3 regions of the Nocardioides sp. W7 genome follow, and region 1 is predicted to be linked to each of the others. Evidence: predicted binding sites of a transcription regulator. Region 1 holds the regulator's gene; each other region holds the start of a gene.

Region 1 (7,930 bases):
TCCCCTTCCCGCGTCCCGACGACCCGCTGATGTCGGCGCGCCAGCGGGCGGCCGACAAGGCCGGCGGCAACGGGTTCATGCAGGTCGCCGCCACGCACGCCGCGCTGCTGATGGCGCAGGGCGCCGGTCGACTGATCCGCACCACCTCCGACCGCGGCGTCGTCGCCGTCCTCGATCCTCGGCTGGCGACCGCTCGCTACGGCGGCTTCCTCAAGTCCAGCCTGCCGCCGATGTGGACCACCACCGACCCGGCCGTGGTCCGCAAGGCCCTGGCCCGGCTCGCCGCCGGCTGAGGCCTGAGCGACTACGCCAGCGCGCGGACCTGCACCCGCAGGGTCAGGTCGTCGTCGAGCGAGCGGCCCCGGCAGGAGTGGACCGTGCCGCGGCCGCAGCGGTAGCGGGTGGCGGCGTTGACCAGCGTGACGTCGACGTACCTGACCCGGCCGGCCGCGAACGGGAGCGTGATCCGGGCGCCCCCCGACCGGTCGACCCGCACGACCCGGGTCCGCAGCCGGCCCGACTCCTGACGCACGGTGAGGACCGCGGCCGTCGGTCGGCTGCGGCGCGGGAGGTCGACGGTGATCCGGAGCCTGCCGGCGCGCCGGGACGCACCGGTGTCGGGTCGGTAGCGCAGGGTCCCGCTGCCGAGGTGGTCGAGGGTGAGCGCGGCGCGGCGGCTCTGCCCGCGCGCGACCCGGGCGCTGCTCTCCGGCGTGGTCGCGGGGTAGCGCGAGCCCTCCGCGTAGCTGCTCCTGGGATGGCGGTTGGCGGCGGAGAACCGGGCGACGGTCGCGGTCATCGACCGTCCGCGCTCGCCCAGCACGGCCTCCACGGCCTGGATCGAGTACGCCGGTCCGGCGGCTCGCTCCCAGATCTCCCGGATGATCGTGGGCAGCCCGCCCTGTGCGCGTGGCTCCACCTCGCTGAGGTGGCGGAAGAAGATCCAGCTGCCGTAGACCCGCATCCCCTCGCCCTGGTCGAGCGGGACCCCGGGCTGGCTCATCGGGCTGTTCCGGAGGTACTGCACGTTGTCGTTGACGCCGTCGTACACCTCGTCCTCGACCCAGGTGGCCGTCGACTCGAGGAACCACGGGTCCTCGGTGAGGTCGTAGGCCAGCTGGACCGCGTGGAAGTACTCGTGCGCGAGCGTCACCTGGAGGTTCTCGGTGGGGGTGTGGGACGGGAACTCGGCGAAGTCGTTGTCGAGCGCGCAGTACGCCGTGGCGCTGCGCTGCTGGGCGCTCGTGACTCCCTCGGGGGCGCAGTAGCCGTAGATCCCGTCCCCGCGGGTGCCGCTGTCGACGAGGTAGACGTCGAACTGGTCGAGTCCGCCACCGCGGATGCCGTCCGCGACCGGGCGGCGGTAGCCGGCGCCCGCGTAGGTGCCGCTGACCTCGGCCAGGGTCGTGAAGACCAGGTCGACGTAGTCGGGGCGGCCGTTGCCGTTGCCGTCGGAGAGATCGGGGGCGTCGGAGGTCTGGCGCGCCCAGTGCACGCAGAAGCCGTCCTGGCACGCCGCGGTCGGCTGGGCGCCGGCCCGGTAGCCGAACTGCTGGGGGTCGGGGTTGTCCGTGGGTCGGGCCAGGATCCGATCGGCCTCCGCCCGGCGGGCCGCCGGGAGAGCGGTTCGGCTCCGGGCGAGCTCGAGCAGCACCAGGCTGGCGTCGCGGCCCGACGAGCTGCCGCGCAGGAGGCCGTCCGCCTCCTCGAGCACCTGGGCGGCGCGGGCTGCCGGGCCCTCGATCGGGTGTCCGACCGGCTCGCCGTCCCAGCCGCTCGCGCCTGAGGCGGCGCCCGGCTGAGTCAGCAGCGCGGCGGCGAGGACGGCGGCGCCGACGGTCGCGAGCAGCGTGCGGTGGCGTGCGGGCACGAGGTCTCCAACCGGGAGGGAGCGGGCGGGCAATCCTCGCACGCCCGCCCTCGTGAACGGCCCGGTCCAGCCTCCTCGCTCAGACCTTGCGCAGGACCGCGGTGACCTTCCCCAGGATCGTCGCGTGGGTGCCGTCGATCGGGTCGTAGGCCTCGTTGTGGGGCATCAGCCAGACCTTCCCGTCCTTGCGCTTGAAGGTCTTGACGGTGGCCTCGCCGTCGAGGAGGGCGGCGACGATGTCGCCGTTCTCGGCGGTCTGCTCCTTGCGGATCACCACGTAGTCACCGCTGCAGATCGCGGCGTCGACCATCGAGTCACCGGCGACCTCGAGGAGGAAGAGCTCACCCTCGCCGACCAGCTGACGGGGGAGCGGGAAGACGTCCTCGTAGCGCTCCTCGGCCAGGATCGGTCCGCCGGCGGCGATCCGCCCGAGCAGGGGGACGTTGGTCGGCACCGGGGCGGCGTCGCCGACGCCGGTCTCGTCGTACGACGACTCGTCGGCACCGGAGAGGGCACGCCGCGCGGCCATCACCTCGGGCAGGAACACCTCCAGCGCGCGCGGCCGGTGCGGGTCGCGCTTGAGGAAGCCCTTCTCCTCCAGCGACTTCAGCTGGTGCGCCACGCTCGAGGAGCTCGTCAGCCCGACGGCGTCACCGATCTCGCGCATGCTCGGCGGGTAGCCGCGCTTCTCGATGCAGTCCTTGATGTGCGCGAGCACGCGCTGCTGGCGCGGGGTCAGTCCGGTGGCGTCGGGCGGCCCGTCGGGCAGCTCGCGGACGTTCTTCTTCGTGGCCATGGTGATGCCTTTCGCCGGGATGCTCGTGGGCTCACCGTACCGAGATGCGGCTCCGGCTTCAAACATGTGTTCGAAGGGCGTGTCGTCCCGATCCGTTCGAACAAATGTTCCCCCGGTTCTTGATTTCGTTCGAACAGGTGCTCTAGTCTCGCACACATGTTCGATCGAACGTCTGATCGACCAGCTGGCCAGCACCGGACTGTCGGTGGGCGCGGATAGACATTCGCTCGTGGCCAGGCACCCAGGCTGACCGCCACTTCCCCAGGAGGTCCCGATGAGCACGATGCAGATGTCCGACCTGTCCCTCACTCGCGGCGAGCTCCGGCTCACCCGGCGCGGCCGGCTGGTGATCTTCCTGCTCGGGCTGACCCTGGTGCTCGGGATCGGCCTGATGCTCGCCGCCGGGTCGGTGGCCACGCCCGAGCCGGGCACCGCGGAGCCCACGACGGTCGTCACGGTCGGCACCGGCGAGACCCTCTGGGACATCGCGGCAGGTGCGGCCGAGGACGGCCAGGTCCAGGAGATGATCGAGCACATCGAGCGCCTCAACGGCCTGGAGTCGACGGTGCTCCTCGCCGGCCAGGAGCTCCGGGTCCCGACGGAGTAGCGCCACCACAGACTTCGCCAGCCGCTTCGACCCCGGCTGGCGAGCCGGGGAAGACAGGGGCGGGGCCACGAGGTGGCCCCGCCCCTGCGGCGTTTCGGTGTCCGAGGGGGTCAGCGGGCCGCGCGCCGGCCACCGGGCGGGCGCGGCGCGGGCGGGGTCCGGTCCGCCGTCTCCGACGGCACGGGGGACTCCGGTGACGGCGGGGGAGCGGTGATGCCGAGCCCGCGGAGCAGACGGGCGACCATCATCAGGCCGAGGAAGAGGCAGGCGATCGCGCCGGCCGAGGCGAGGGCGAGGAACAGCCAGGCGCGCTCGTCACCGGATCGGGCGCTCGCGCCGAAGTCGATGGCGGCGTACACAAGGTAGCCCCAGGCGACGACCGCCAGGGTCACCCCGACGGCGAGCAGCAGCAGTCGGGGGCGGAAGGTCCGCGGTGGGCGTGCGGCACGTCGCGACCCTGCTCGCTTTCCCTCGCCCGCCACGCCGGTCATTGTGTCGCACCGACCCACACGGTGTGGGAGGACCCGCGCATCCGGCGGCAGCTCCGTGCCCTGAGTTTGGTGCGGCCCGGAGAGTGAAGACGTGGAGGTGCTTCCGGACATCGTGGGTCCTGAGCCGATCGTGGTCTTCTGCGGCCTGGCCGGCGCGGAGTCGACCAAGTGGCGCGAGCACTACTACGCCTCGCCGGGCAACAGCTTCTGGGAGTCGCTCCATCTCAGCGGGCTGAGCCCCCGCCGGCTGCGCCCCGACGAGGACCGGCTGGTCGCCGAGCTGGGATTCGGGCTGACCGACCTGGTGGGGCACTGGGACCCGCGCTGGGTGGAGGTCGACGAACTGGCGGCGAAGGTGGAGCGGTGGCGACCGGAGTGGCTGGCGTTCACCAGCAAGGGCGTCGCGCACGAGGCCGCGCGTGCGCTTGGTCGCCCGGGACGGCCGCACCTGGGAGTCCAGGACTGGTACGTCGGGCCCGCGCAGGTCTTCGTGCTCCCGGGGACGAGCGGCGCCAACCAGCGCCGCGACTACGACGGTCGACCGAACCGGCTGTCGTGGTGGCGTGACCTCGCTGCCCTCGTCGGTCGCGGCGCCTGAGGCCGGGCTCGGCCCGTTGTCGGGGCCGTCGGGGTAGTCCGTCACACCAGCGGGGATGAGACGACGGCAGGCTCAGGCGGTCGAAGCAACACCTAGTGAGTGAGGTGTTGGTGATGGGACGTCGACCGCTGCCGTACGAGGTTCGTGCGCGGTTGTTTGATTCGATCTGTGCGGGTCGTTCGGTGTGGCACTCGGCTCGGTTGGTGGGCGTGTCACGCGATACCGCGGGCGTGTGGTGGCGTCAGGCTGCGCCCGTGACGCTGAGGATCCTGCATGGACCAGACGGTGGGCTCGGGACTGTTGCGGGGCATGAACGCCCGGCGCGAGGAGTGTCGGGCGAGCCTGGTCTGCGTCGGCGGTTGAGCAGTGAGGATCGCGCGGTGATCGCGGCGGGGGTGCAGCAGCGGCTGCTTGCCGAGCGTGCGGGGCGACGTGGACCGAGCCTGGAAGCGATCGGTGCGTTGATCGGGCGGGACAAGTCGATCATCAGCCGCGAGATTGCCCGCAACAGCGGACCCGACGGCAGCTACTACGGTTCCTTGGCGCACCGCCAGGCACTGCTGAGGCGTCGACGACCAAAACCGTTCCGACTCCTCGAGAACCCCGGACTGTGTCGCCGGATCGAGGCCTGGATGGATGAAGGCTGGTCACCCCAGCTGATCGCCACGGTCCTGCGTGGTGATCACCCACGCACGATCATGGACCGTGTGTCGCACGAGACGATCTACCAGGCGCTCTACGTCCAGACCCGCGGCAGCCTGCGCCAAGACCTGGCCCGCAACCTGTCCACGTCACGACGGGCCCGCCAGCCGCGAGGAAGCGTCGACCGACGGGCGAAGAGCCCGTACCGCGAGGCGTTCAAGATCAGTGATCGTCCAGCTGAGGTCGCCGACCGGGCCGTGCCCGGCCATTGGGAGGGCGACCTGATCTTGGGCACCGCGAACGGGTCGGCGGTGGGCACCCTGGTCGAACGCTCCACCCGGTTCGTGATCTTGCTGCACCTGCCCGGACGTCACGACGCCGCGTCGGTGGCCGAGGCGATGATCCGCGAGATGGGCAAGCTCCCCGTCCACCTACGGCGGTCGTTGACCTGGGACCGCGGCACCGAGATGGCCGGCTACCGCGATATCCAGGTCGCCCTCGACGACATGCCGGTCTACTTCTGCGACCCGCACTCGCCCTGGCAACGCGGCACGAACGAGAACACCAACCGGCTCCTGAGGTTCTGGTTGACCAAGGGCACCGACCTCTCGGTCCACACCGCCGACGACCTCGCCCACATCGCTACGACCCTCAACCAGCGGCCACGACCTACCCTCGACCTGAAGACTCCAGCCCAAGCGCTGGCCGAACTGCTGTCAGACCCGGCAGCAGCCTGACGTTGCTTCGACCGATTGAACCCGCCCGACTCTTAGCCGCTCTGGTGTGACGGACTACCCCGGCAGTTCACTCCCAGTCCGAGCCCGACAGCGGCGCGGCGGGTCGGCTCGGACGCCGCTGACCTGCGGTTTCGCGGGCGGTCGGGATGTGCTCGGCCGCGACACGCCGGGCCGCTTGCGCGTCGCTGCCAGCAGGCGTACGGTTCCCCACATCTAGTACTTACATCGCTGTAGTTATCCACATCTAGTGCACAGGTAGAGCCGGAAGACTCACAGCGAACGGCGTGTTCTACACAGAGAAACCCCCCGTTATCCACAAGCTCGCACCTCTTCGGGGGTGGTTGAGGCGTGCCCGGAAAGGAGACCCAGATGCACTGTCCGTACTGCCGTGGCGCCGACACCCGGGTCCTCGACTCCCGGGTCGCCGACGACGGCGGCTCGATCAGGCGCCGGCGTACCTGCTCGGGGTGCACCAAGCGGTTCACCACCGTCGAGATGATGCAGTTGACGGTCCTCAAGCGCTCCGGCGCCACGGAGCCGTTCACCCGGGACAAGGCGGTCTCCGGAGTCCGGAAGGCCTGCAAGGGCCGACCGGTCACCGAGGACCAGCTCGCCTGTCTCGGCCAGGCCGTCGAGGACGCACTGCGGCTCTCGGGGGCGGCCGAGATCCCGGCGAACGAGGTGGGCCTGGCGATCTTGGGCCCGTTGCGTGAGCTGGACGAGGTCGCCTACCTCCGCTTCGCGAGCGTCTACCGGGCCTTCGAGTCCGCCGACGACTTCGAGGACGAGATCGCGATGCTGCGCGCCGAGCGCGCCCCCACGGTGGTCGAGGAGGTTGCGCGGCAACCCTCTCGGGACACCGTCCCTCAGCCCGTCACCACGGGCTGACCCGATCCGCCCGGCACGTAGTGGGGAAGCTGCGTGCCGGGCGCACCACTTGGAGCAACACGCAGGACAGCACGGCCGATACGACTGTCGGTGGCCTCGACGACCATCGACTGCAACAACGACTTACATCACGGGATCAGAGGAGACGGCATGACGGAGACGGTCAGCGGGACGACGACGGGTGCGTCCGCGAAGGGGCGTGCTCTGACCCTGGAACGGGTGTTCAGCACCCCGGGCGTGCACCCCTACGACGAGCTCACCTGGGAGCGTCGCGACGTCGTCCAGACGAACTGGAAGACCGGTGAGTCCGTCTTCGAGCAGCGCGGCGTGGAGTTCCCGGACTTCTGGTCGGTCAACGCCTCCACGATCGTCACGACGAAGTACTTCCGCGGCGCCGTCGGCACCGACGCCCGCGAGTGGAGCCTCAAGCAGCTCGTCGACCGCGTGGTGAAGACCTACACCAAGGCGGGCGTCGAGAACGGCTACTTCGCCTCCGACGTCGACGCCGAGGTCTTCGAGCACGAGCTGACCTGGCTGCTGGTCCACCAGTACTTCTCCTTCAACAGCCCCGTCTGGTTCAACGTCGGCACCGAGTCGCCGCAGCAGGTCTCCGCCTGCTTCATCCTCGCCGTCGACGACTCGATGGACTCGATCCTGAACTGGTACAAGGAGGAGGGCTTCATCTTCAAGGGCGGCTCCGGTGCCGGCCTGAACATCTCCCGCATCCGCTCCTCCAAGGAGCTGCTCCGCTCCTCCGGCGGCACCGCCTCGGGCCCCGTCTCCTTCATGCGCGGCGCGGACGCCTCCGCCGGCACCATCAAGTCCGGCGGCGCCACCCGGCGCGCGGCCAAGATGGTCGTGCTCGACGTCGACCACCCCGACATCATGGAGTTCGTCCAGACCAAGGCGCGCGAGGAGGACAAGATCCGCGCGCTGCGCGACGCCGGCTTCGACATGGACCTGGGTGGCGCCGACATCACCTCCGTCCAGTACCAGAACGCCAACAACTCCGTTCGGGTCAGCGACGAGTTCATGCGCGCCGTCGAGGACGGCACCGACTTCGGTCTGCGCGCCCGCACCAACGGCGAGGTCATCGAGCGCGTCGACGCCCGTGAGCTGTTCCGCAAGATCGCCGAGGCCGCCTGGGAGTGCGCCGACCCGGGCCTGCAGTACGACGACACGATCAACGACTGGCACACCAACCCGGAGACGGGCCGGATCACCGCGTCCAACCCGTGCTCGGAGTACATGTCGCTCGACAACTCCTCGTGCAACCTCGCCTCGCTGAACCTGCTGAAGTT
Region 2 (7,930 bases), 2.4 Mb from region 1:
GGCCAGCACCCGCAGGATCTGAGCGAAGCCATCCCGACCGGCCTGGCTGAGCACGAGGTCGACCAGACCGTCCCGCGCGATCTCCTCGGCCTTGCCGTCGCCCAGGAGGTCCTGGACGACCTGGGGGTCACCGCTGCGAAGTGCCCCTTGGATGGCGATGGACAGCGCATCGGTCGCCGCGTCGAGCAGGACCACCGAGTGCTGGGTGAGCGAGCCGGGGTATCGGTTCGCGCCGTTCTTGGCCACTTCGGACTCGGCGCGGAAGTCGGCAGAGTGCTGCAGCCCCAGCTTCGCCAGGATCGCCTGGTCGCGGACGGTCGGAGCCGTCACCGCCTCGCTGCGAAAGAGCAGCCCCCAGCGAATCGACCGGCCGTCGACGGTCTTGAGCCCGCCGAGATCGCGCGCGTTGCTGACGCTGTCCAGACCGAGGCCGCGGGTCGCTGCGATGACTCCCCGGACGTCCTTGGTCCTCCTGATCACCTTCGTCTTGCCGTTCTTGCGAACCCTCTTGGTCACCCGGGCTGCCTTCGCCGCCTCGGGTGAGGCGATCTCGAAGTACCAGCGCGCACCGTCGTCCAGACCCTTGACGCTGAGCGAGCCCCACTTGCTCGTGCCGACGAGCTTGCCGCTCCTGGACGGGTTGCGAGCCTTGGTGCTGGCGTAGACGCGGTGCCTGCCTGCGCCGTCCCAGGTGATCGCGTAGCTGCCACTGGCCGTGCGAACGACTTCGATCTCCTTCGGCGCCGCCTTCTGCGCCGCCTTTGCGACTGCGGAGGAGGTGACCGCCTGCCGAGTCAGCGGATCCGGTGCCGCCGCCGCCGACGCAGGCAGTCCCACGGCGAGGGTGGACAGGGCAGCGACCGTGCTCGTGACGATGACTCCGAGCTTCTTCATGACGTTCCTTCCGGTGCGGACCTCAGTGAGGCCAGTCACGCCACGTTAGGGACGCGCGGTGCGCGACTCGGGCAACGGTCTTGCTCAGCGGAAACGAGTGAGTGCGGGTCATTGAGTGGACACTTGCGGGCCGGCTGGCGGTCATGCCGAGACGGCGCGTCGCCAGTGACGCACCCCCTCCAGAAGTACGACGTGGCGGCGACGGTGCGTTTCCCTGGACAGTCAACGCCCCTGGGTAAGAGTCCCCGGGAGTGGTGGGGTTTGAGGGACCAGCGGCGGGGCGTCAGCACGTAGACGGCCATCGGCGGGATCTTCGGTGTGTACGGCCAAGCACTCACCGAAAGAGGTCCACCGATGGCCTTGCCCCAGTCTGCCCTGTCCGAACTCCTCGACGCGTTCCGTGCCGGTGATGGCGTCGACCTGATCCGTGATTCGGTCCGGGTCGCGTTGCAGGAGCTGATCGAGCTCGAGGCGATCGAACGCGTCGGCGCCGCACCCTATGAGCGCACCGAGGACCGTGTCACCGAGCGCAACGGCCACCGGCCGCGGGTGCTGACCACCAAGGCCGGCGACGTCGAGCTGCGGATCCCCAAGCTGCGGAAGGGCTCGTTCTTCCCGATCATCCTCGAGCCCCGTCGTCGGATCGATCAGGCGCTCTACGCGGTGGTGATGGAGGCCTACGTCCACGGGATCTCGACTCGCAGCGTCGACGACCTTGTCGAAGCGATGGGCGGCACGGGTGTCTCCAAGTCCGAGGTCTCCCGGATCTGCACCGGCCTGGATGAGACCGTCGGCGCGTTCCGCACCCGCACCCTGGACCACGTCGAGTTCCCCTACATCTATCTCGACGCGACCTACCTCCACGTCCGCAACGCACCTGGCAAAGGTGGCCAGGTCGTGTCGATGGCGGTGGTCGTCGCGACGGGTGTCACCGCAACCGGTGAACGGGAGATCCTCGGCCTGGACGTTGGTGACAGCGAGGACGAGGTCTTCTGGCGCAGCTTCCTGCTCAGCCTCAAACAACGCGGACTGGCCGGCGTGAAGCTGGTGATCTCAGATCAACACTCCGGCCTCGTCAAGGCGTTGAAGCGCGCGTTCCAGGGCGTCGCGCACCAACGGTGCCGGGTCCACTTCGCCCGCAACCTCCTGGCCCACGTCCCCAAAGGCCAGGCCGACTACGTTGCAGCTGCGTTCCGGATGATCTTCGCCCAGCCCACCGCCGAGGACGTCCACGTGGCGTGGGACAAGACCCGCGACGAGCTCGCCGCCCGCTTCCCCAAACTCGGGCCACTGATGGACGACGCGAAGCCCGAGGTCCTCGCCTTCACCGCATTCCCACGCGAGCACTGGCGCAAGATCTGGTCGACCAACCCGCTCGAGCGGGTCAACAAGGAGATCAAGCGCCGCGCCCGGGTCGTGGGCATCTTCCCCAACGCCGCGGCGGTGATCAGGCTGGTAGGCGCGGTGCTGATCGACATGCACGACGAGTGGATCGCCGGGGACCGCCGCTACCTCTCCGAAGGATCCATGGCCAAGCTCTACGCCACCAGCGATACTGAACCAATCGCCGCCATCGAGAGCAGCGACGCGTAGGCACCGAGGATCACCTCAAAGCCCACCACCCCGCGGGGCTCTGTCCGCCCTGGCACCCCGACCCCGTGCGTCATGTCTCAGGACATCGGTGACAGTTCTGCATCAAGACATCGGTGACGCTTCTGGTGGTTGGTGGTGACACTTCTGCCTCGAGGCTCGGGCGGTGACTGCCAATGAACCCATTGATCCTCGTGTCCGTCTCGCGATCTCGCAGTGACTCGGTGACGCACCCCGGGTCGCGGTCTCGACGTTCTGCGCCGAGCACGGCATCTCCCGCAAGTCGTTCTTCGAGCTACGCAAGCGCGCTCTGGTCGATGGGCCGGCGGCGGTGCTTGAGCCCTGGACCCGACGCCCATCCGGCCCGCACCCGGGGTGACCTACATCGGTAACAGCCGACGCCCGGGACCCCGCCCGAAGAACCCCGGAAGTGTCACCGAAGTCCTGAGACATCGCAGTGCGAGCCCTGTGGAAGAGCCAGGGCGATCGAACGTGCGTTCGAGTAGAATGGAACCCATCATCCCGCACCGTTGTGGAGCTCTCGGAGGCTCGCATGGACCACCCGATCCGGGTCGCCACCCAGGTCATTGACGGTGCCCTGAAGTCGGTCGCCGACGTGAACCCGGCCTTCATGACCACCACCGACAAGGCCACCGCCCTCGTCGAGCTCGCCGCGATCGAGACCCGGGTGGGCGAGCTGCGACTGCGGGTCACCGCCGACGCGGGCGACGTGGCCGAGGAGTCGGGTGCGCGGGACGTCGGGGCATGGACCGCGGCCGCGACGCGGCGTCGTCGCGGTGACTGTGCTGCCGACCTTCGCCTCGCCCTGGCGTTGGCCGACCGTCCGGTGTTGGCAACGGCGGTGCGTGAAGGTGGGGTGAATCTCGACCAGGCCCAGGCCATCGCGGCGTCCCTCGCCGAGCTGCCGGCCGACGTCGACCCCTCCGTGGTCGACCGGGCCGAGACCGCGCTAGTGGCCTACGCCGCCCGCTTCAACCCCATCGAGCTAAGCCGCCTGGGCCGCCGAATCCTCGACGTCGTCGCCCCCGAGCTCGCGGAGGCCGTCGGGGCCCGCCACCTCGCCAACCTGGAGGCGTCCGCCCACCAGCGGATGCGCCTCGGACTCCGGCCCCTCGGCGACGGCACCACCCGCATCACCGGACTGATCCCGGACGCGTCCGCGGCTCGGCTCGCGACGTACTTGCATGCCTTCACCAATCCCCGCCGCGACGACGCTGACCCAGAGCCGGCCGCAGCGCGGCGGACTCCCCACGGCCGCAAGACCGCCCGCGCGTTCTGCCAACTCCTGGAGACCCTGGACCCCACCCGGCTCCCCATCCACGGCGGCGACGCCACCACCCTCGTCGTGACCATGTCGCTGGAGTCGCTCCGCGCCGAGCTCGGCACCGCCACCCTCGGCAACCCGGCACCGGGCGACTCGCTCGACCGGATCACCGCCGAAGAAGCCCGGCGCCTGGCCTGCACCGCCCACCTCGTCCCGGCCGTCCTCGGCGGCAAGGGCGAGGTCCTCGACCTCGGCCGCTCCCAACGCCTCTTCACCCGCGCCCAACGCCGCGCCCTCGCCCTGACCGATCGCGAGTGCCGCGCCGAGGGCTGCCAGATCCCCGCCCCATGGTGCGAAGCCCATCACGCCGGCACCCCCTGGGCCGCCGGCGGCCGCACTGACCTGGCCGACGGGATGCTGCTCTGCTCGCATCATCACCACCGAGCCCACGACCCGGGCTATTCGTCGGAACGACTCCCCGACGGCGGCGTCCGATTCCACCGACGAACGTAGGCCGCTCGGTGGGCTACTCGCGCCGACGCGACGCAGATCGAGTTGGATCGTCGGTGACGTCGGTTCGAGCCTTCCGCCGTGGACGTGGACGGCGTACCAGGCAACGGGGACGCCGATCAGGGCCAGCGACGACGAGGTCGAGGTGTTGGACTCTCATCGCGGTCTGTCGGGTGTGGGCGAACGATTCCGTTGCCGCAGTGGCGAGCGTAGTGAAGGTGGACGCGATCTGCAGAGGAAGAAGCGCCTCCCGAACGCGCCAACCCCACCTGGGACGCTGCCGGCGCACGTTCTGACATTCCGGCTCCGAGGGGGTCCCGGGCACCTAGCGTGTCACCGCCGATCCCTCGACAACCCCCGGAGCGTCCGTGCATACAGCCACCCCCACCGTCGCTCGCCTGCTGGGCCTGTTGATCGCCGCCGGCCTCGTGCTGACCGGACTCGTCGTCGCCACCCCGTCATCGGCCCGGGCGGCCGACCTCCTGTACGGCGCTCCCGCCGTCGGGTCGTGCCACGACGCGACCTTCGATCAGGCCAAGGGCAACCACCTCACGGTGCCGACGTGCCGTGCGGCTCCGACCACACCCTGGTGACGGCCCGGGTCGTCCAGCTGCCGGCGGACGTCGACGTGTCGGACTGGGACGAGGTGCAGAAGGTCATCGCGTGCGACGCCGGCGAGAACAAGCTGCTCGGCCGGAACCCGTTGCGGAGGGCCCTCACCATGTACGCGGGCTTCAGCTTCATCCCGACTGCCGATCAGCGGGCCGCGGGCGCTCGCTGGGCCAGCTGCCACCTCACCCTGTGGGGGACCAAGGGGCTCTACGACCTGCCGACAACGCTGCGGAAGCTCACGAAGAGGCCGACCGCGGCGGTGGCCCGATGCGCGACGCTCGCGAGGTGGCTGCCCTGCTCCGAGAGGCACACTCACCGGGCGGTGGCGGCGTTCTTCGTCAGGGCCACGGGCAGTGACAGGGCCGTCGACAAGCGGATCTCCGTGCAGGGCCCGCGGGTCTGCGCCAAGAGGCTGCGGATTCCCGGGTTGTCCACCTACCGTCGCCACACCCCGCCCAACGTCATCGTGACCTGCTTCAAGAGAACGCGGAAGTGAGCCCGCTGCACGCGGTCACCGCGCTCCTCGGACTCGCCCTCGCCGGCTGGCTCGCGGCCGACGTCGGTCCGGCGCTCACCGTCAGCGGTCCTCGCCCCAGTTGGCGATGACCACAGCGACCAGTGGGAGCACAGCAGCGACGACCGACATCGCCACGGCCGCCGTCGTCGACCACAACCGGACGAGGTTCCAGGCCAGCAGGATCAGCACCAGGCACGCGCCCATCAGGGCGAAGTACCAGCGCTGACGCCGGCGCAGCCGCTCGCTCTGCGGCCTGCGCACTCCGCTGGTTGTGATGCGCTGGGGTCGTCGCATCCCTCCACCTTCCCACGCTTGCCGCACCGCACCGCCGCCCTCGGCTGGGCCCGGAAGATGCCGAGCGCGAGGCACTCACGGCACGGAGCCGGCGCGTTCGTCGCTCCTGACGTCCAGGCGATTCGGCGCGGCCTAGGCCTTCGATTTCTTCGGGGGCTTCGCCCGCGCTCGCTCCACCGCCGGGCCGACCCAGGCGGCGAGGGAGTCCGGGTCGGGCAGGTCCGCCGCCGCAACCAGGACGACCCCGCCCATGGTTCGCTCTCCCATGGTCGCCGTGCGAGCGCCGTTCGCGAGGGCCTCGTCGACGCCGTCCGTGCCGACGTGGACCATCAGGTCGTCGTCGCCGGTACCGACCGCCAGGTAAGTGTTCACCGTCCAGCACAGACCACCGAACATCTTGATCTCGCGATAACCGGCCGGGCCGGCGGCAGCCGCGACCGAGGTCCGGATCCTCTCGGCCAGCTCCTCGTCATAGGTCATCGGGCGCCTCCGGCATCAGTCGGGCCGTTGGCTGATCCTACGGACGGCACCGCCGGTGCGCGCGCCGGTCGGGGCCGGCGCGGCCCGACTCACGCAGGCGGGATGTTCTGGTTGTGCCGGAAGAGGTTGCCGGGGTCGTAGGTCCGCTTGACCTGCCGCAGCCGGTCGTAGTTGCCCTTGTAGTTGGCGCCGATCCGGTCCTGGTCGTCCTCGGCCATGAAGTTGATGTAGCCGCCGTCCTCGGAGAGCGGAGCCGTGGCGTCGTAGTAGTCCCGGACCCAGGCGATGTTGCGTTCGTCGTCCTTCTCGTCGGGCCACATGCCGGCGATCACCGTCGCGAAGTTGGCGTCGCGGTAGGCGAAGGCGGTGGCGTCGGGCGCGACCCGGTGGCAGGCGCCGTTGATCGGGTAGATGTGCATCGTCGAGGTCATCTCGGGCACCTGCGCCCCGTGCTCGACGTGGGCGGCGATCGCGTCGTCGGTGAGCTCCTTGACGAAGTTGGCCTTCCAGTAGTGGCGCAGACCCGAGGGGTAGAGGTCGTCGAACGCGCTGTTCAGGGCCGGGTACGGCATCGGGCCGACCAGCTCGGCCACCGTCGGCGCCAGGTCGCGGAACGGCTTCAGCACCTCCTCCCCCCGGTCCAGGTCGCCGGCCCAGCAGGTCACCATCAGGGCCAGCGTGGTGCCGTGCCGCTCCTCGGGGATGAACGGCAGCGGCGGGGCGATCTGGTACGCCGGGAAGCCGCCGAACTGCTCGGGGGCGTCGGCGATGAACTCGCGGTAGAGCCGGAACAGGTCGGCCGCCCGGTCCAGCTCGAAGAACATCGGGCCCCCGTAGATGTCCTTGACCGGGCTGAGCCGGAACTCGAAGGAGGTGACGACGCCGAAGTTGCCGCCCCCACCCCGGATCGCCCAGAACAGGTCCGCGTCGTCCTTCTCGCTGGCGACGTGGAAGCTGCCGTCGCCGGTGACCACGTCGGCCGCCACCAGGTTGTCGGAGGAGAATCCCAGCCCTCGGGCGAGGTAGCCGATACCGCCGCCGAGGGTGAGGCCGCCGACCCCGGTCGTCGAGATGATGCCGCCCGTCGTGGCCAGCCCGAAGGGGTACGTCGCCGCGTTCAGGTCGCCCCACGTCGCACCGCCCGACACCCGGGCGGTGCGGGTCACCGGGTCGACCCGGACGTCGCGCATCGCCGACAGGTCGACGACGACGCCGTCGTCGCAGGTGCCGAAGCCCGGCACGCTGTGGGCCCCGCCGCGGACGGCGACGGTGAGCCCCTGGTCGGCGGCGAACCGCACGGCGATCATCACGTCGCCGGCGTTCGCCGCCCGCACGATCACGGCCGGCCGCTTGTCGATCATGCCGTTGCGGACCAGGCGCGCCTCGTCGTACGCCGCGTCGTCCGGTCCGATCACGGGCCCGCGGGTCTGCTCCCGCAGGGTGTCCAGCTGTGCACTCATCTGACCCTCCTCATGACTTGCCCGTCGCGTCCGGGCAACAGGAGGGCGCCACGAGGGCGTCGAGAGTCGTCGAGAAGGCGTCACGTGGCGCGGCGGGGTCCGCGGCAGGTCTGGTGCTACCGACGCTAGCCCCGGACCGCGGGCCCCGCCATCGTGCAGGTGAGGTAATCCGAGGGACCAGCCCGGACCCCTCAGGCCCGGACCCCTCAGGCCCGGACGTCTCAGGCCCGGACGCCTCAGGCCCGGGCCGCGACCAGGTTCAGCGCGACGTCGATGATCATGTCCTCC
Region 3 (7,930 bases), 2.1 Mb from region 1:
CGACGTGACCGAGCTGCTGCCGGTCCTGACGCTGGCCCAGAAGTGGGACCTGACCGCCGACGAGGTCGCCCGCAACGTCTTCGCCCACCCGACGCTCGGTGAGTCCGTGAAGGAAGCCGTCCACGGCATCGCCGGCCACATGATCAACTTTTAGAGGCCTGCGTCGGCCGAGAAGGTCGAGTGGCGCCGCGGCTGAGGAACGAAGCCGCGACGCGGCGTATCGAGACCCCGTTACCGAGAGGAACAAGATGAGCGACCGCGTCGTCATCGTCGGCGGTGGCCCCGGCGGCTACGAGGCCGCCCACGTGGCTGCCCAGCTCGGGGCCGAGGTGACCATCGTCGACTCCGACGGGATCGGCGGCTCGGCCGTGCTCACCGACTGCGTGCCCAGCAAGACCCTGATCGCCACGGCCGAGGTGATGAGCGAGCTCTCCGGGGCCGCCGAGCTCGGGGTCAGCTTCCTCGACCTCGAGGGCGACCCCGCGGAGCTGATCCGGGTCGACCTCGCCCGGGTCAACGCCCGGGTCAAGCAGCTCGCCACCGACCAGTCCTCCGACATCGCGCGCCGGCTGGTGCGCGACGGGGTGCGGATCGTCAGCGGCCGGGCCCGGCTGGACGGGACCAACCGGGTCGTGGCGGCGCTCGCCGACGGCGGCGAGGAGACCCTCGAGGCCGACGCCGTCCTGGTCGCCACCGGCGCCGCGCCGCGCACGCTTCCCTCCGCGGTGCCCGACGGCGAGCGGATCCTGACCTGGGAGCAGGTCTACGACCTCACCGAGGTGCCCTCCGAGATGATCGTGGTCGGCTCCGGGGTCACCGGCGCCGAGTTCGCCAGCGCCTACCTCAACCTCGGCATCCCGGTCACCCTCGTCTCGAGCCGCGACCGGGTGCTGCCCGGCGAGGACGCCGACGCGGCGGGCGTGCTGGAGGAGGTGCTCCGGCGGCGGGGCATGACCGTGCTCTCCAAGTCGCGGATGGAGTCGGTGACCCGCTCCGGCGACACGGTCACGGTCACCCTGACCGACGGCCGGACCGTCGAGGGGTCGCACTGCATCCTGGCGCTCGGCTCGGTCCCCAACACCGCCGACATGGGCCTCGAGGAGGCCGGGGTGGTCCTCAAGGACGGCGGCTTCGTCAACGTCGACCGGGTCTCTCGTACGTCGGCCCGCGGCGTCTACTCCGCCGGCGACTGCACCGGCGTGCTGATGCTCGCCTCGGTCGCCGCGATGCAGGGTCGGATCGCGATGTGGCACTTCCTCGGCGACACCGTGCACCCGCTGGACCTGAAGAAGGTCTCCTCCAACGTCTTCACCGCGCCCGAGATCGCCACCGTCGGCTGGTCCCAGCAGGCCGTCGACGCGGGGGAGATGCAGGCCGAGGTCGTGATGCTGCCGCTGTCGGGCAACCCGCGCGCGAAGATGCAGGGGGTCCGCGACGGCTTCGTGAAGCTGTTCTGCCGCCCCGGTACCGGCATCGTCGTCGGCGGGGTGATCGTCGGCCCGCGGGCCAGCGAGCTGATCCATCCGGTCTCGATCGCCGTCGCCGAGTCGCTGACCGCCGACCAGTTGGCCCAGGCGTTCACGGTGTACCCGTCGATGAGCGGATCGGTCGCCGAGGCTGCTCGGCGCCTGCACCGCTTCTGAGCCGGCTCACTCCAGCTCGGCGAGGATCCGCTCCATCCGGGTGACCTCGGCGCCCTGACCGGCGGCGACCTTCTCGGCGATCTCGGCGACCCGCGGGTCGGTCCCGTCGGCCAGGACGTCGCCCGCCATCGCGATTGCGCCCCGGTGGTGGCGCACCAGCGCGCCGAGGAACAACCGGTCGAAGGCGGCCCCGTCCGCGGCGGCCAGCTCGGCCAGCTCGTCGTCGTCCAGCAGGCCGCGCATCGGGTGGTGCCCGTGGTCGCCGTGGTCGTAGTCGTGCGGATCGTCCTGGGGCGACGGTACGTCGATCCCGCGCTCGGCCAGCCAGCCCGCCATCAGCCAGGTCTCCGGTCCCCGGGCGGCCTGGACCCGGGTGGCGAGCGCCCGCACCCGTCGGTCCGCGGCCCGGGTCGCCGCCAGCTCGGCCAGGTCCAGCGCCTGGCCGTGGTGGGGGATCGTCATCTGCAGGTAGGACACGTCGTCGTGGTTCCACGCGGGCGCAGCGGACCCGGCCGGCGACACGGCATCCGCGGGTGCGGAGGTCGACGGGTGGGTGTGGTCGGCCTGGCCCGGGAGGTGCTCGTGGCCGGCCGGCGGGGAAGTGGAACCGGCGCCCGAGCAGCCCGCGACCGCGCCGTACCCCACGACCAGGGCGGCGGCGAGCAGCGGACGGAGGGGACGCACCCGCTCAGCACATCACGGGACGGCCTCGTTCGGACGGCGGCTAGCCTGGACGACTCACCGACCTCGGGAGCTGATCCATGCGCCACCTCGTCCTGCCCGCCGCACTCGCCGCCGTGCTGGCCCTCGTCCCGGGGGCGTCTTCCGCGGCGGAGGCCGCGTCCGCCGCGGAGGCCGGGCCCGCCCGGCTGGTCCTGCAGGGGCACGGCTGGGGGCACGGTCACGGGATGTCGCAGTACGGCGCGCAGGGCGCGGCACTGCAGGGCCGCAGCCACCGCCAGATCCTCGGCTTCTACTACCCGGGCACGAAGTGGGGCCGGGCGGGCGGCCGGGTCCGGGTGCTGATCTCGGCCGACACCTCCGCCGACGTGGTGGTCCGCGCCCGCGCGGGCCTGCAGGTGCGTTCGCTGACCAACGGGAACCAGATCGACCTGGCCGAGCGCCGGCCCGCGGCCCGGGCCTGGCGGATCACCGCCCCCTCGCCGACCCGGAGCCTGGTCTCGTGGAAGGGACGCTCCGGCGGCTGGCACCCGCTGCGGACATTGAAGGGCGACGCGCAGTTCCAGGCGACCGGCCCGATCACCCTGGTCACGCCGGCGGGCTCGGTCGCCTACCGGGGCGCGCTGCGCTCGGCGACGGTGAAGCCTGGTCGTACCGCTCGCGACACGGTCAACGTCGTCTCCCTGGAGAGCTACCTGCGCGGCGTGGTCCCTGCGGAGGTCATCGCCTCCTCCTGGCGACCGGCCGCGCTCCGGGCCCAGAGCGTCGCGGCCCGCACGTACGCCGCGTACGAGCGCCGTCAGCCGCTCGCCCGGCACTACCAGATCTGCGACACCGCCCAGTGCCAGGTCTACACGGGGACCGCCAACGAGCATCCCCGCACCGACGACGCCATCCGCAGGACCCGGGCGCGGGTGCTCACCCACCGCGGGCGGCCGGCGTTCACCCAGTTCTCTTCCAGCAACGGCGGTTGGACGTCGGCCGGCGGGTTCCCCTACCTCCCCGCGAAGCGGGACCCGTACGACGCGACGCCCTCGAACCCGAACCACACCTGGCGCCACGTGGTGCGGGCGACCGCGATCGAGGCGGCCTGGCCGGCGCTCGGCGCCTTCCGCCGGATCCGGGTGCTGGAGCGCGACGGCCACGGCGCCTGGGGCGGCCGGGTGGAGCGGGTCCGGGTGGTCGGATCGCGGACCAGTACGACGGTCTCCGGGGACACCTTCCGCAGTTACCTGGGGCTGAAGTCGGACTGGTTCCGGGCGCGCTGAGAACTACAGATCTGTAGTTCGCCCGACCTCGTTGCGGGGCTGCTGGGACGCGTGATGCGATGGGTGTTCCCACTGGTCACGGATGCAACTCGATGCACCCCAGCCACACCTCCTCGCCCGGAAGCTCGGCCCTCCATGCGCCTGCGCCTGCTCGTCGTCCCTGTCCTGACCGGGGTGTTCCTGGCCCCCTCCGCCGCCCAGGCCGTCGACCGGTGGGCGGTGCCCGCGGGTGCGACCGTCACCATCTCCGGGCACGGCTACGGGCACGGCCACGGGATGTCGCAGCACGGCGCGCAGGGCGCGGCCAAGCAGGGGCTGAGCCACGAGCAGATCCTCGACTTCTACTACGCCGGGACGACGCCGGGCCGGGCCGCCGGCCGGGTGAGCGTGCTGATCTCCGCCGACACCACCGACGACCTCCTCGTCCGGGCGCGCCCCGGACTCACCGTCACCGACCGGGCGAGCGGCCGGCGCTGGGTGCTGCCCCAGAACGGCGCCCGGCTGTGGCGCGTCGCCACCTCCCGCAAGGGCGTCACCCGGGTCGCGTTCCGGACCGACCGGTGGCGCCGGTGGCGGGTCCTGAGGGGCGACGGCGAGATCGCCGCCGGCGGCCGGCCCGTCACCGTGGTGACCCCGTCGGGCGACCGTCCCTACCGCGGCCGACTGCGGCACGCCACCGCGCCCGGTGGCGGCCACGACACGGTGAACGTGCTGTCGCTCGAGGCCTACCTGCGGGGCGTCGTACCTCTCGAGATGCCGGCGACCTGGAGTCCCGCGGCGGTCCGCGCGCAGGCGGTCGCGGCGCGCACCTACGCGGCGTACGAACGCGCCCACCCGCGCTCGCGGCACGCGCAGCTGTGTGACACGACGTCCTGCCAGGTCTACGGCGGGTATGCCGCCGAGCACCCCGCGTCGAACGCCGCGATCGCCGCCACCCGAGGCAGCGTCCTGCTCGACGGCGGGCAACCGGCGTTCACGCAGTTCTCCTCCAGCAGCGGCGGCTGGACCTCGGCCGGCTCGGTGCCCTACCTGCGCGCGGTCGAGGACGTCTACGACGCCTGGTCCGGCAACCCGGTGCACGCCTGGACCGTCCGGCTCGCCCCCGCGCGCCTGGAGCAGGCCTGGCCGAGGATCGGCGTCCTGAGCGACATCCAGGTCACCGCCCGCGACGGCAACGGCGACTGGGGCGGCCGGGTCCGCTCGGTCACGCTGACCGGCAGCGCCGGCGCGGTCACGGTCTCCGGTGACACCTTCCGAAGCGTGCTGGGGCTTCGGTCGACGTACCTGACGTTCGGGGTCTCCTGAGCGCCGATCTCCCGTCCCCGAGTCCGTAGGGTGGGGGTCGGGGACAGCGGAGGGACGACGAATGCAGCACGGGTCACCGGCCGATCGCGACCGCAACGAGCAGGGGCGGGCCCAGCAGGCTCGGCCGCGCGACGCGCTCGGACGCCCCCTGCCGTACGGCGTTGTCGGCGTCGAGCCCATCTCCGAGGAGCCGCTCCCGCCCGCGGAGACCCTGGCCTACGCCCGCCGCCTGCTCGACGAGGGACGCCCCTTCGCGGCGCACGAGGCGCTCGAGGTCAGGTGGAAGTCGGGCCCCGACGAGGAGCGCGAGCTCTGGCAGGGCCTGGCCCAGCTGTGCGTGGGCCTGACCCATCACGAGCGCGGCAACGGCGTCGGCGCGGCCCGGTTGGTCGAGCGCGCAGCGGGCCGACTGGCGTCATACGAGCGGGGCGGGGGGCCGGCGTACGACCTCGACCTCGCCGCACTCGTGGCGTGCGCCCGGGGTCGGGTGCAGGGCGGTTGAGGACGTGGTCGGAGATCATCGTCACCGACCTACAAGGCGAGGTCCTCGCCGAATACATCCGACCCGCCCCGGGGTGACCTACGCCGGCAACGGCCGACTCCCGGGACCCGCCCGAAGAACCCGGAAGTGTCACCGAAGTCCTGAGACATCACAGTGCGAGGGCCTGTGGAGGATTCAAGCGTTCGAACGTGCGTTCGACTAGAATTGGGGCATCATCCCGCACCGTTGTGGAGCTCTCGGAGGCTCGCATGGACCACCCGATCCGGGTCGCCGCCCAGGTCATCGACGGTGCCCTGAAGTCGGTCGCGGACGTGAATCCGGCGTTCATGACCACCACCGACAAGGCCGCCGCGCTGGTGGAGCTGGCCGCGATCGAGGACCGGGTGGGCGAGCTGCGGCTGCGGGTCACCGCCGACGCTTCTGACGTGGCCGAGGAGTCGGGTGCGCGGGATGTCGGGGCATGGACCGCGGCCGCGACGCGGCGTCGTCGTGGTGACTGTGCTGCCGATCTTCGCGTCGCGTTGGCGTTGGCCGACCGCCCGGTGTTGGCGACGGCGGTGCGTGAGGGTGAGGTGAACCTCGACCAGGCCCGGGCCATCGCGGTGTCCCTCGCGGGGCTGCCGGCCGACGTCGACGCCTGCGTTACCGACCGGGCCGAGGCCGCGTTGGTGGCGTACGCCGCCCGCTTCGACCCGATCGAGCTGGGGCGCCTGGGTCGTCGGATCCTCGACGTCGTCGCCCCCGATATCGCGGAGGCCGTCGAGGCCCGCCATCTGGCCGACCTCGAAGCCTCCGCGCGGCAGCGGATGCGCCTCGGACTCCGCCCGATGGGCGATGGGACCACGCGGATCAGTGGCCTGATCCCGGACGCCTCCGCGGCCCGGCTCGCGACCTACCTACACGCCTTCACCAACCCTCGCCGCGACGACGCCGACCCGGAGCCGGCCCGAGCACCGCGGACTCCGCACGGGCGGAAGACCGCGCGGGCGTTCTGCCAGCTCCTGGAGACCCTCGACCCGGGCCGGCTCCCGATCCACGGTGGCGACGCCACCACCCTCGTCGTGACCATGTCGCTGGAGTCGCTCCGCGCGGAGCTCGGCACGGCGACCCTCGGCAACGCGGCCCCGGGTGACTCGGTCGACCGGATCACCGCCGAGGAGGCCCGGCGGCTGGCCTGCACCGCGCACCTCGTCCCGGCTGTCCTCGGCGGGAAGGGTGAGGTCCTCGATCTCGGCCGCTCCCAGCGCCTCTTCACCCGGGCCCAACGCCGCGCCCTCGCCCTGACCGATCGCGAGTGCCGCGCGGAGGGCTGCCGGGTCCCGGCTCCGTGGTGCGAGGCTCATCACGCCGGCACCCCCTGGGCCGCCGGCGGGCGCACCGACCTGGCCGACGGGATGCTGCTCTGCTCGCATCATCACCATCGAGCCCACGACCCGACTTACTCGCCCCAGCGGCTCCCCGACGGCGGCGTCCGATTCCACCGACGAACGTAGGCCGACGTGCACCGTTGGCGGCGGAATGCCGCGAGTTCCGGACATCGCCGTGACACAGCGCGGCGACAGATCCGGTGGTGGCTCCGCGGTGTCACGTGAGGCGAAACGTGGTCCGGTACGTCGTGGGGGTGACGCCCAGGGCGCGGTGGAAGTGCCGACGCAGGGTGGTGGCGGTGCCCATGCCGCAGCTGACCGCGACCTGGTCGATCGTGGCGTCGGTGCGCTCGAGGAGCTCCTGGGCGCGGGTGATCCGCTGGTGGTGGAGCCAGTCGAGGGGCCCGGCCTGGACCTCGGCCTGCATGCGGCGGGCGAGCTGGCGGGTGCTGAGGTTGGCGTGCCCGGCGAGGTCGCGCACGGTCAGGGGCTGGTCGAGGCGGGCACGTGCCCACTCGAGGGTGGGTGCGAGACCGTCCGGGCTGCGCGGCTCGGCGGGCGGGGTGATGAACTGCGCCTGACCGCCACTGCGGTGGGCCGGCACGACGAGCCGCCTGGCGATCGCGTTGGCGGCCGCGGCGCCGAGGTCGCGGCGTACCAGGTGGACGCAGAGGTCGAGCGCCGCGGTCTTGCCGGCCGAGGTCAGCACGTCGCCCTCGTCGACGTAGAGCACGTCGGGCCGGACATCGATCTGGGGGTAGCGGCGTGCGAGATCCTCGGCGTGCATCCAGTGCGTCGTCGCGACCCGGCCGTCGAGCAGGCCGGCCGCGGCGAGGACGAACGCTCCGGTGCACAGGGAGGCGATGCGGGTGCCGCGGTCGTGGGCGGCACGCAGCGCATCGACGAGCGCTGGGTCGGGGTTGTCGTCGAGGTCGTCGGACGACGGTACGACGACGGTGTCGACGCGGGCGATCTCGGCGTACGACGCGGTCGGCAGGTGCGTCAGCCAGGGGTGTGGGGCGCCGTCGGGGGTGCAGACCACGAGGTCGTACCACTCGCCGGTGGGCGACAGCTCCGAGCGGTCGGTGCCGAAGATCTCGGAAGCGATCGCGACCTCGTAGAGCATGGCGGAGCCGTGCATGACGAGGGCGATCCGGGGCATGT

What was found. The regulator LexA, encoded in region 1, represses DNA repair genes until DNA is damaged. The targets are predictions, from matches to a motif close to TCGAACANNTGTTCGA.
Region 2: the regulator LexA is predicted to act here: its motif matches at 2,971-2,986, upstream of MUB56_RS20405 (HNH endonuclease signature motif containing protein).
Region 3: the regulator LexA is predicted to act here: its motif matches at 5,582-5,597, upstream of MUB56_RS25010 (HNH endonuclease signature motif containing protein).

What each region holds. Positions count from the first base shown of each region.
Region 1 covers NZ_CP095078.1:1,927,621-1,935,550, forward strand. Annotated here, with positions in the region: gene MUB56_RS09120 (ATP-dependent DNA helicase) at 1-293, shown strand, start outside; gene MUB56_RS09125 (MXAN_6640 family putative metalloprotease) at 305-1,870, opposite strand; gene lexA (transcriptional repressor LexA) at 1,950-2,666, opposite strand; gene MUB56_RS09135 (LysM peptidoglycan-binding domain-containing protein) at 2,941-3,273, shown strand; gene MUB56_RS09140 (hypothetical protein) at 3,384-3,755, opposite strand; gene MUB56_RS09145 (mismatch-specific DNA-glycosylase) at 3,856-4,362, shown strand; gene MUB56_RS09150 (IS30 family transposase) at 4,617-5,741, shown strand; gene nrdR (transcriptional regulator NrdR) at 6,111-6,629, shown strand; gene MUB56_RS09160 (vitamin B12-dependent ribonucleotide reductase) at 6,780-7,930, shown strand, end outside.
Region 2 covers NZ_CP095078.1:4,340,596-4,348,525, forward strand. Annotated here, with positions in the region: gene MUB56_RS20395 (tyrosine-protein phosphatase) at 1-894, opposite strand, end outside; gene MUB56_RS20400 (IS256 family transposase) at 1,249-2,487, shown strand; gene MUB56_RS20405 (HNH endonuclease signature motif containing protein) at 3,038-4,282, shown strand; gene MUB56_RS20410 (hypothetical protein) at 4,648-4,872, shown strand; gene MUB56_RS20415 (hypothetical protein) at 4,842-5,387, shown strand; gene MUB56_RS20420 (DUF3099 domain-containing protein) at 5,469-5,669, opposite strand; gene MUB56_RS20425 (TfoX/Sxy family protein) at 5,835-6,182, opposite strand; gene MUB56_RS20430 (FAD-binding oxidoreductase) at 6,272-7,642, opposite strand; gene dmpG (4-hydroxy-2-oxovalerate aldolase) at 7,879-7,930, opposite strand, start outside.
Region 3 covers NZ_CP095078.1:5,335,892-5,343,821, reverse strand. Annotated here, with positions in the region: gene lpdA (dihydrolipoyl dehydrogenase) at 1-154, shown strand, start outside; gene MUB56_RS25035 (NAD(P)H-quinone dehydrogenase) at 249-1,643, shown strand; gene MUB56_RS25030 (DUF305 domain-containing protein) at 1,650-2,327, opposite strand; gene MUB56_RS25025 (SpoIID/LytB domain-containing protein) at 2,405-3,592, shown strand; gene MUB56_RS25020 (SpoIID/LytB domain-containing protein) at 3,728-4,897, shown strand; gene MUB56_RS25015 (DUF309 domain-containing protein) at 4,959-5,399, shown strand; gene MUB56_RS25010 (HNH endonuclease signature motif containing protein) at 5,648-6,892, shown strand; gene MUB56_RS25005 (helix-turn-helix domain-containing protein) at 6,984-7,928, opposite strand.